2 regions of the Brevibacillus sp. LEMMJ03 genome follow, and region 1 is predicted to be linked to the other one. Evidence: predicted binding sites of a transcription regulator. Region 1 holds the regulator's gene; the other holds the start of a gene.
The links. Region 1 encodes CtsR, which represses protease genes until heat stress. Its sites were predicted from a motif close to ATGGTCAATAAAGGTCAAACA; they were not measured.
Positions count from the first base shown of each region.

Region 2: clpP (ATP-dependent Clp endopeptidase proteolytic subunit ClpP) is a predicted target of CtsR. The motif match lies at 3,931-3,951, and genes of this name have one in related genera.

Region 1 is NZ_VKJN01000020.1:57,838-63,529, forward strand. Features, by position in the region: gene FOI68_RS19810 (ATP-dependent Clp protease ATP-binding subunit) at 1-1,489, opposite strand, end outside; gene mcsB (protein-arginine kinase McsB) at 1,569-2,630, opposite strand; gene mcsA (protein-arginine kinase activator protein McsA) at 2,652-3,167, opposite strand; gene FOI68_RS19825 (CtsR family transcriptional regulator) at 3,224-3,688, opposite strand; gene FOI68_RS19830 (HAD family hydrolase) at 3,850-4,536, opposite strand; gene FOI68_RS19835 (MGDG synthase family glycosyltransferase) at 4,560-5,690, opposite strand.
Region 2 is NZ_VKJN01000026.1:999-6,690, reverse strand. Features, by position in the region: gene FOI68_RS21245 (branched-chain amino acid ABC transporter substrate-binding protein) at 1-171, opposite strand, end outside; gene FOI68_RS21240 (copper amine oxidase N-terminal domain-containing protein) at 566-1,027, opposite strand; gene FOI68_RS21235 (hypothetical protein) at 1,241-1,462, shown strand; gene FOI68_RS21230 (RNA polymerase sigma factor) at 1,586-2,191, shown strand; gene FOI68_RS21225 (zf-HC2 domain-containing protein) at 2,178-2,738, shown strand; gene FOI68_RS21220 (bactofilin family protein) at 2,738-3,877, shown strand; gene clpP (ATP-dependent Clp endopeptidase proteolytic subunit ClpP) at 3,997-4,593, shown strand; gene FOI68_RS21210 (hypothetical protein) at 4,698-5,231, opposite strand; gene FOI68_RS21205 (H-type small acid-soluble spore protein) at 5,386-5,565, opposite strand; gene FOI68_RS23640 (hypothetical protein) at 5,590-5,692, opposite strand, start outside.

The DNA.
Region 1 (5,692 bases):
TCAATTTGACCACGGGGATGCCGGTCCAGTTGGCCACCACATGGGCGATGTCCTCCGGCGTCACTTCCATGTTCAGCTTGCCCTGACGCTCTTTCCAATCTTTTTTCGTCTTCTCCAGTTCTTCGCGCAGCTTCTGCTCTTGGTCGCGCAGCGCCGCCGCTTCTTCAAACTCCTGCGATTGGACAGCCGCGTCCTTTTCCTTGCGCACTTCTTCCAGGCGGCTTTCCAGCTCTTTCAGATTCGGCGGTACGGTAAAGGATTGCAAACGCACCTTGGAAGCCGCCTCGTCGATCAGGTCAATCGCCTTGTCCGGCAGGAAGCGGTCGGTGATGTAGCGGTCAGACAGCTTCACCGCCTGTTCGATTGCCTCGTCCGTGATTTTGACGCGGTGGTGCGCTTCGTAGCGGTCGCGCAATCCGTGCAGGATCTTGATCGCGTCCTCCACTGTCGGTTCATCCACCTGAATCGGTTGGAAACGGCGCTCCAGGGCCGCGTCCTTCTCGATGTATTTGCGGTATTCGTCCAGCGTGGTCGCGCCGACGCACTGCAGTTCACCGCGGGCCAGCGCCGGCTTGAGGATGTTGGAAGCGTCGATCGCGCCTTCCGCGCCGCCCGCCCCGATCAGGGTGTGCAGCTCGTCGATGAACAGGATGATGTTGCCCGCCTGGCGGATTTCATCCATGATCTTTTTCAACCGGTCTTCAAATTCGCCGCGGTACTTGGTTCCCGCCACTACGGTGCCCATGTCCAGCGTCATGACGCGCTTGTCGCGCAGCGTTTCGGGAATTTCGTTGTTGACAATCTTCTGCGCAAGCCCTTCGGCGATCGCGGTCTTCCCGACGCCGGGCTCCCCGATCAGCACCGGGTTGTTTTTGGTCCGGCGGCTGAGCACCTGGATCACGCGTTCAATTTCCTTCTGCCGGCCAATCACCGGGTCCAGGCCGCCTTCGCGGGCAATCGCCGTCAAGTCGCGGGCCAGGCTGTCCAGGGTCGGCGTGTTGGCCGCCGGATTGCCGCCGGACGGCTGATGGGCGTTCATCATTTCAGAGCTTCCCAGGAGCTGCAGCACTTGCTGGCGGGCTTTGTTCAGGCTGACGCCCAGGTTGTTCATGATCCGCGCGGCGATGCCCTCCCCTTCGCGGATCAGGCCGAGCAGGATGTGCTCCGTGCCGACGTAGGTGTGACCCAGCTTGCGCGCTTCGTCCATGGACAGTTCAATGACCTTTTTGGCACGGGGGGTGTAGTTGGGCGTGTAGTTGCCTCCGGTTTGTTCCGTGCCGCGGCCGATCAGCGACTCCACTTCGCTTTGGATCTTGTCGAGACCAAGCCCCAGCGATTGCAGCGCCTTGGCGGCAATGCCTTCGCCTTCCCTGATCAGTCCGAGGAGCACGTGCTCGGTGCCAATGTCCTTGTGACCCAAGCGGACGGCTTCCTCCAACGCCAGCGCCAACACCTTTTGAGCTCGTTCGGTAAAACGTCCAAACATCATATCGCGTACACCTCCAACCAGTATGTTCTCTCTATGGATAAAACTAATGCGTGATTCCGTCGATCATCAACCGATGTTCTCAGTGGGCGGAGAGGCGCTCCCGAATCAGGCGGGCCCGCCGTTCGTCCCGCTGTTCCGGCGTCAGCTTCTGCCCCGCGCGATGCTGCAGGAACCCGGGCTGAGTCGTCACCAGCAGCTCGTTCAACAACTGGTGCGAAACGTTTTTGATGAGGCCCAGATCGAGGCCCAGCCGAACGTCGGAGAGGCGCTGTGACGCTTCCTTCGATTCCATCGTCCGCGCGTACCGCAAAATGCCGTACGAACGGAAGATGCGGTCCTCCAGGTCGACGCGGGAGTGCTCCATCAGGTAGCGGCGGGCAACGCGCTCCTGTTCGATGATCTGCCGCGCGACGCTGTAAAGGTTGGACAAAATGTCCGCCTCCGACATCCCCAGCGTCACCTGGTTGGAAAGCTGGAACAGGTTGCCCAGCGCTTCGCTGCCTTCGCCGTAGATGCCCCGGACCACCAGTCCCACCTGATTGATCGCCTGCAGAATGCGGTTGATCTGCTGGGTCATCACCAGGGCCGGCAGATGCAGCATGACCGAGGCGCGGATGCCGGTGCCGACGTTGGTCGGACAGCTCGTCAGGTATCCCCGCTTCTCGTCAAACGCGTACGTCAGGTGCTTTTCAAACACGTCGTCGATTTTGGTGCCGATCTCCCATGCTTCATTCAACTGGAACCCGGGCAGCAGCACCTGAATGCGGATGTGGTCCTCCTCGTTCACCATGATGCTGACCGATTCATCCTCGCTGAGCAGGACGGCCCCTTTGCGGGATTCCTCGGCAAGGTGGGGACTGATCAGGTGTTTTTCCACCAGCACGCGTTTCTCCAGCGGGCTTAGCTGGTCCATCTGGATCAACTGGAGCGGCGAACGATTTTTCATCGCTTCGACCTTGCTCACCTCCGCCACTTTCTTCACCACCTCTTCCGCCTGGGAATCGGTGGCGAGCAGCGGGAACGGATGCTGCCGCAGGTTGCGAGCGATGCGCAGCCGCGTGCTGATGACGATGTCGGAATCGGGTCCCTCCCCTTTCATCCAGTTGCTCCACGGGTTTTGCATGAACTTCTGTTGGGACATATCCGCCTCACCTCCCCCTGCTTACGATTGCGCGATTTTTTGTTCCAGCGCCCGGATGCGGTCGCGGATTTCGGCCGCCTTTTCGAACTCTTCGCTGGCGACATAGCGCTGCAGCGCGCTTTTTAGCTGTTCCAGCTCTTTGCGCAGCTTGAGCTGACCGCCGGTTCGCTCCGGCACTTTCCCCATATGCTGGGTATTGCCGTGAATCCGGCGGAAGAGCGGATCCAGCCGGTCGCCCAAAAACGTGTAGCAATCGCTGCAGCCGAACCGGCCGCTTTTGCTGAACTGGGCGTACGTGAGCCCGCAGGTTTCGCAGCGCAGCGGCTTTTGTGCCGTTTCCTGCGATTTTTTGGTCATCGGATCAAAGTGCAACAGCCCCGAAAGGAGATTGTTGATGCTGAAGTTGTGAAAACCGGCAAAGACATCCCCTTTTTCCTGAGCGCAGTGCTCACAAATATGATATTCGGTTTTTTCACCGTTGACGATTTTGGTCAAATGCAGCGTCGCCGGTCGTTTCCCGCATTCTTCACAGTTCATCAGATCGTCCCTCCTAACCGGTTGCTTGACAGTCCGGGTTGGCTTGGTGAATGTTCTTACCGCAGCAAAATGGCAGCAATCATCTGTTTTAAAATGTTGGCCCGCAGGCGGTCGCGCACTTCAGCTTCCACCGTCAGCACATTGCGCGAGGTGGCGATTTTCATCAGGGCCGCTTCCCGGTTGTTGATCAATCCTTCCTCCAGCAAGCGGTCGACAATCGCATGACCAACTCCCTGGGAGATGCTCTCGCCGATCAGCTCCTCGGTCAACAGCTCCTGCAGCCGGGCCTTGCTGACGATCTGCACTTTGCGGATGCGGATGTAGCCGCCCCCGCCGCGCTTGCTTTCGACGATGTATCCTTTTTCGACCGTAAAGCGGGTGTTGATGACGTAGTTGATCTGAGACGGCACACACTGAAATAGGTCGGCAAGCTCGCTGCGCTGTATCTCGACAGAGCCGGTCGGACTCTCTTGAATGATGCGCTTGAGATGCTGCTCAATAATGTCCGAGATGTTCCGCAAGTCGTCGCCTCCTGTTCCACTGTGTTTGTTCTTGACTTTGACTATCTTTGACTTTGATTATAATGGCTTTACGCCGCGGATGCAAGAGGGGAATACACTTTCTAGTGTAGGCAAAAAGGCTTCGGTTGAAACCAAAACAAAAACCATCCCCGGCGGATGGTTTAGGGATGGTTGCTGTTGACTGTTGTTGGGGCCGGCAGGTGGTCCGGCAGCTGCGAGAATTCGGTGATGATCACATCGGCTCCGTCCAGTTCCCCCGGTTTGGCAAAGCCGAAGTCGCAGCCCACGGTAAACAGGCCGTTCGCTTTACCCGCCTCCACATCGGAGTGCCGGTCTCCCACCATGACGGCCTGTTTCACGTCGTGATCACGCAGCAGTTTGGCGACGAGATCCCGTTTGGAACGCGTGTGAAAGCGGCCCGCGGAGTACAGGTCGGTAAACAGCGGCGTCAGCCCGTAATGCTCGCAGATGGCTTCGATGTACCGTTCCTGCCCGTTGCTGGCGACAAACAGGGCCACGCCCCGGGCATGCAGCTTCGCAAGCACTTCGCGGACACCCGGGTAGAGATCCGTGACGTTCTGCCGCAGCAGGGCCAGCTCGTTTTCCAGCAGCAGCCGGTCGGCCGTTTTTTTGGTATCCTCGCTGATTCCCGGCAGCAATTTTGCCCAGACCTGCTCAATCGTCAGACCCAAGACGTTGACCAATTCCCGCTCGTCGGGGGCGGGCCCGTCCCACAGCCCCTGTTCGCGGAGCTGTTCAAACGTCCGCTGGAACGCAGGCGTCGACAGCTTCTCCGTCTGCAGCAGGGTTCCGTCCATGTCAAACAAAACAGCGTACGGTATACTCATGGCTCCCTCCTCGTCCTGTCCGGTTACTCTGTCTCTTTGTCTTCTCCAAACAGGGTTGTCATGTCGTTGTGAATGAAATCGGCGATGCGTTCTGCAGCATCCGGTTTGGCTATTTTTTGTGCCATTCTTTTCATGTATTCCACCTTCGTCGGATTGTGCAGCAATTCCTCGATAAAATAAATCAACTGCTCGGACACGTTGGCGTGAACGGCACAGCCGTTGTTGAGCAAAAAGTGGCTGTTGCGTTCCTCCTGGCCCGGCAGGGGGTTGTAAATAATCATCGGCACCTGTTTGCTCATCACTTCAGCCGTCGTCAGTCCCCCGGATTTGGTGACGATCAGATCGGCAATCTCCAGGTACTCGTGAAAGTTATTGATAAACCGCAGCGGCACCACCTCGTGTCGGTAGGTGCGTGCGGATACCTTGCGATACAGCTTGTCGTTGGTACCGGTGAGGATAAAGGTCTTCAGCGGTAGGTTGATCGCTTCCAGTCCGTCCAGAACCTGCTCCATGGAACCGAGTCCCAGTCCGCCTCCGGAAAGGACAATGCAGCGCGTGCCAGGCTCAAGCTGCAGTTTCTGCCGGATGAACTCCTTGTCCAACGGTTGGCGGAACTTGCGCATGATTGGAATCCCCAGCGGGATGAACTTCCGATGATCGTGCCGGTAGATGTCCACCAGGTAATACAACTGTTCATGCGCGATAAAGTAATAATTGATGTGATGATTGATCCATGACGGATGAATGGTGTAGTCGGTAATGATCGTGTAGATGGGCTCCCGCCAGCCGTTTCGCCCTTTCAGTACGGACAGCATACAGCTTGCGAACGGATGCGTGGCGATAAACGCATCGGGCTGCACACTGTTGATCAGCTTTTTCAGCTTGTTGGCGAGCAGCTTGTTCATCCACACGTTCATATCGAAGAAACGGATTTTTTCCGTATTGTGGTAAATCCGTCCCCACATTTTGGGGGAAAGCCGCAGCAGGTTCATGTAGCTTTCCAGCAAGATCTTGTGAAACGTCGGACTGATATATTCCAACGTATCGATGATCATGGACGTGTAGCCCTTCTCGGCCAGGCTCTCCTGCATGGCCCGGGCTGCCTGATTATGACCGTTGCCGATGGAAGCAGAAAAGATCAGGATTTTTTTCATGA
Region 2 (5,692 bases), on a different contig from region 1:
GGACAGCGGGCCGACCGAGGCGATCACCAGTTTTTGCAGCGAACCGGAAGCGGAGCCGGTGCTGCTGCCGCCATTGCTCGACTGCTGCTGTCCGCCGCCTCCGCAGCCGGCCAGGGCGGTGCCCAGGGCCAAAACAGTTGCAAGAAAAGCAAATGTTTTCTGTTTTTTCATCGTGAGAAATCCCCCTTTTACTTTACGAGCAAACCATTACAAGAAAACAGTGCCACTTGCTCATATTTTAAAATAAATACGAAAATTTGCAACAGATAAAATAGATACAAGATATAGGCGATACCTATAGGAACGATTACATGATGATGAAAAAGGAAAGCCGCCCCCGGCCGGGAAGCGGCGCATTCGCGTTCGGCATCTTTGTCTATTCCTTGTATTTGCGGGAGTACGCTTTGCTCGTGACATAGAGCGTCAAGGCGATAAACCCGACAAACATGACGACACTGGCCACAATGACCGTCGTTTCCATCTGCGATTCCCCTCTCCCACTGCTTTCTGCCTTATTATACGGGAAAAGGACGAGCGGTTACAACGGATGAATCCGCCAGGCCGCTTACTTCTCCGTCTTGATGGACAGGTTGTAGGTCAGATGCTTGGCGTCGTAGGAGACGGTCGCCCCCAACTCCTTCGCCACGAACACCAGCGGCACGAGCACGGCGCCGGTCGTCACGCGCGGGGGATGCGGCACGTTGGTCTCCTTGCCGTTTTTGTACGCGAAGGTTTTGTTTTGGTACATGCGCAGCGCGTACTTGTTGTTTTTGGCGATCAGCACGGAATGGGTCATGCTGTCCCAGGCGGCCGTACCGTCGAGGGCAATGGCAAGCGTGCTGGCGTTGACGTAGGCCACACCGTTTTCCGTCACTACGTCCTGCGGGAAGACCAGTTCCTTTCCGTTCAGCACGACTTTGATTTTTTGCTGTTGGACCGGTGCCGCCTGGGCAGAGGCGGCGGCTGCCGCGACGCTTCCGGTCAACAGTGCTGCCATCAGCAGCATGGCTGGCATTTTGCGAAGCATGGTAACACCCCTTGATCAATGAAATAATTACCAATTTGAAAATATTTGACATTAATCGTTTTATTCCCTCTTTTTTCTCCCAAAAGTTCCCTATGAGCCTTCCTGCTCCAACATGCCACACTATGAAGAAACGGCACATATCCCGCGAACAAACGTTTTTGTGCACAACCTGTTAACAACTCTGTGGATAAGTCCAAGGAGGGAGCGGCTCTCGTGGCGAACGAGCGATTGTACCTCATCTACCAGGAAGCGAACGACGAGGAATGTCTGCTGACCATTCAGCCGTTCACGGACGAACAGGCATTGGCGGAGGCCATCAACAAGCTGCAGGCCCGGCAGGTGGAGGAATACACGATCATCAAGGGGCGGAAAATGAACGCGACGCTTCGCCTGGCTGTCGAGCTTGCCGAAGCGGAAGAGGCGGAGGAAGCCTGAGTCCGCCTCGGGACAACCCTCTTTCCGGCGATCGTTTCTCCTGCTATGTTGGAGAAGGGACCCCGTCTGTTGAAATTTTGGCGGAGGCGATCCCGTATTGTTGTACGGGAGGAGGGATGCGTGATGGATCAGGAACTGGCGCGAATCAACAGCGAAGCCGCCCGGTTGGCCGAGCAGTTTGTGAACGGACAGCCGCGGGCGTTTCACCGGCTGGTCCTGTTGTTTGCGCCGCGCGTGATGCGCATCGTCCGAAAGTTGGTCAGCGGCTATCACGACGGTGAGGACCTGTACAACGAAATTTGGCTGAAGGTCGCGCAGAATCTGCATAAATACGATCCCGCACTGCCCTTTCACTCCTGGCTGTACCGCATCGCTTCCAACACGTGCATCGACTTCCTGCGCAAAAAACGGGAGATCGTGCTGGAGGACGAACAGTTGTTGCTGCACGTACATAAACACCCCGCAGCGCCTGTCAAAAGCCCGGAGCGGTTCCTTGTGGAAAAGGAGACGCACACTGAGCTGACCGCGCTCATGGACACCCTGAACGAAACCGACCGGCTGATTCTGACCCTCCGTTTTGTCGAAGACATGAGCTATGAAGATATCGGCAGCATCGTGGGGATGAACAAAAACACCGTGGGCACCCGGCTGTTCCGGGCCCGCAAGCAGTTGAAAGAATTGCTGGAGAAACATCGGGAGGAAAGGAGAATGGCCGATGCCGCATATTGACGATCTGACACTGATGATGTACGGGGACAACGAGCTGTCCGCCGAAGAAGCGGCCCGCGTGGAAGACCACCTGGCCCACTGTTTTCACTGCCGGCAGTCGTGGGAGCAGATGGCCGGCGAGCAGCGTCTGCTGGCGGAGACATTTTTCGCCGCGGATACGTCTCTGCCGCCGCTGGAGCTGGACTCGCTGACGGCGGCACAGATTGAAGGCATTGCCATCCTGCACAGGCGCCATCGCCGCCGCCTGCTGTGGCGGGCGGTGCTTGGGACGAGCGCTCTTCTGGCTGTTGCGGCAGGTTACCTCATTTTTTGGCAGAGCGTGTGGTTTCACTGGGTTTCCTCGGCGTGGAACTCCTGGACATCCCGCTTCTTTTGGGGGTCGGCCCTGTGGCTGAAGGACAACGCCGGAGACCTGTTCGACGTCCCCGGCGCATACGTGGTGGCACTGCCGCTGCCGCTGCTGCTGCTGATCGGTCTGCTCCTGCTGGTGAACATACGCTTCCATCCCTTCCCTCCATCCCGGCTGCGGAATCGGGAGGTTGACTGATGGGACGGATCAGACAAATCGTATGCCTGCTGCTGTCTGTTTCCCTGCTCGTGCCGGCAAGCGCGGTCCATGCATTCAGTGCGGTGTCGAGCCAAAGTTACGTGCTGCCGGCTGACGCGGTTCACGACGGCGATCTGGCCGTCAACGCCAGCACGGTCACGATCGAAGGAACGGTGGACGGCGACCTGTACGTGTTTGCGGAAAACGTGCAGGTAAACGGACGCGTCACGGGAGATGTCCTCTCGTTCGCGGCCGCCACTCGGATCGGCGGCACCGTCGAGGGGGATGTGCGCGCCTTCACGCAAAACCTGTCGATCTCGGGCAGGGTGGAACGAAACGTCACCGCCGGTTCCAGCCATATCGTGCTGGAACAAAGCGGCCAGGTGGGCGGCAGCCTGCTGATGTTTACCCCCCATGCCGACCTGTACGGCAAAGTGGCCCGCGAAGCCAACGGCAAGGCGAACACGCTGCGCATTACGGGGGAAATCGGGGAAGGCATCTCGCTTCTCCACTGCGGCTCCCTGCGGATTGACGCGCCCGCCGTGATCGGCGGCGATCTGGTCTACTCCAGTCCGCAGCGGGCTGTGATCGGTTCCGGCGCCGTCCTCAAGGGCAGGGAGCTGTATTCCCCCCCGGCGGTGAATGCCGACCAAAACGTCTTTTCCTACTTTCCCATCCTGCTGGGCCTCTCATCCCTGCTCAGCACGCTGCTGCTCTGGCTGGCCGTGCGCTTTCTCTTCCCGGCCGGGCTGAGCTGCATCTATAGCCAATTGGACCGGCGCCCGGGACAGGCGCTCACCTGGGGAACCGGCTTCGTGCTCGGCCTGCCGCTCCTCTCGCTCGTGCTGCTGGTGACCGTCGTCGGGATTCCGGTGGCGGTGACGCTGCTGTTGGCATTCCTGCTCCTTACCTGGTCGGCAAAGGTGTTTGTCGGCTCCTGGATCGGCATCCGCCTGGCCGAGCGGTTCCGCTGGCGGCTCTCCCCTCTGCTTGCCGAGCTGCTGGGCGTGGTGGCGCTGCAGTGCCTGCTGATTATCCCGTTTGCCGGCTGGCTGTTCGCCCTGCCGGTCTGGATGGCATTCCTTGGGGCGCTGGCCGGCGCGGTCCGTCAGGCGAATAAAACATTTCTGACGCCATAAGGTTTAGGATAGGCGGGATTGGGAGAGAACTGAGAAGAGGGCTTGCAGTTACCTGTTTGACCTTTACTGACCTTTCGTGTATGATAATCTTACCAAGAGAGGAGGAAGGCTCAATGCATATGAACTTGATTCCAACCGTCATCGAACAGACAAATCGCGGTGAACGTGCATACGATATTTATTCGCGCCTGCTGAAGGACCGCATCATCTTTCTCGGAACGCCGATCAACGACACCGTCGCCAACATCGTCGTGGCGCAATTGCTGTTCCTGCAGGCGGAGGACCCGGACAAAGACATCCACTTGTACATCAACAGCCCGGGCGGTTCGATTACCGCCGGTATGGCGATTTACGATACCATGCAATTCATCAAACCGGACGTGTCCACCATTTGTGTCGGCATGGCCGCGTCCATGGGGGCCTTTTTGCTGGCGGCGGGCGCCAAGGGCAAACGCTTTGCCCTGCCAAACAGCGAAGTGATGATTCACCAGCCGCTCGGCGGCGCGCAAGGCCAGGCGAGCGACATCGAAATCGCCGCCAAACGCATCCTGAGAATGCGCGAACACCTGAACAAAATCCTCGCCGAGCGCACCGGTCAGCCGCTGGAGCGGATTCAGAAAGACACGGACCGCGACAACTTCCTCACCGCCCAGGAAGCGCTGGAGTACGGCCTGATCGACAAAGTGATCACACCGGAATCCTCTTCGAAAAAATAATAGGCTTCACGGGATATTCCCCTCGAAGCGCGGCACCCGGCCTGTACGCCGGGTGTTTTTTGTTTATGGCCTTTTCCTGCGAGATGCTGCCCTTGTTCTTCCTCCTACAGACGGCTTAGATAACGGCCGATCTGTTCGGCATCCTGGCTGATGTCGAGCCAGACTCCCCCGATGGAAAACGCAAAATACAGGCAAAACATGAGGGCGATCCCGTGCAGATCCTTGGGAGCCGGATCGTTTCGCAAGATCCTCCAGCACCATGCGGAATAGACCAGCAGTAATCCATACCGGTACAGATCGCTTTCCCTGCGGAGAATCGCCTCGATTTTCCGTTCCACCGCTTCCATCAGGCGTGCGTTCCCCGCCTCCTTCGGCCTGCCGGTTACTGTTTGATCGGGCGTCACAAACGAATAGTACTCGGTCGTTTCCCCTTGTCCCTCTTCCCGATACTCCACCTTATATTTGTAGGGCAAGAATACGGCGCTTTTTTGCATGTAGTCATCCTGATAGATACTGCTCTGCTCCTTCAGGACAATCCAGACCAACAGCGAACTGAACAGCACCAAAGCCGCCGCCCCTACCTGCCCATACGTTTTTGCGCTTACTGCCATGCCTAATGATTGATCGTAACGCCGCATCGTTTTCAGATCCTTTTCCCAATGGTTTTGATACTACTAACTATATGAAACATTTACTGAAAACGGAAGATGCGTATCCCCCCCTCCCCAGCTACGGAAAGCCAGACATAACTCGAGGGGAAAGGCCGTCATGCCCCTCCCCTCGTTTTTGCAATTACTTCTCCACCAACTGTCCGACCTCGACCGTCATGCTGTTGGCCGGGTTGCCTTCGGCGTGTACGCGGGCCGTCGCGGTTCGTTCATCCACACCGTCGATCCAGACCGGCTGCCCCTTGTATTGGACTTCGATTTTGTCCGAGGAGCGCAGGATTTCCTGTGCGCGCTTCACATCCATGCGTGAATCCCTCCCTTGGTGCTGTCAGCGGTTGTCGCGGGCCGTGCTGGCTCCGGTCATGGTATCGGTGGTCGTCTCCTCGATCAGTCCGTTCTGGTCGGTCACCTGTCCGCCGCCGAGCCCCTCG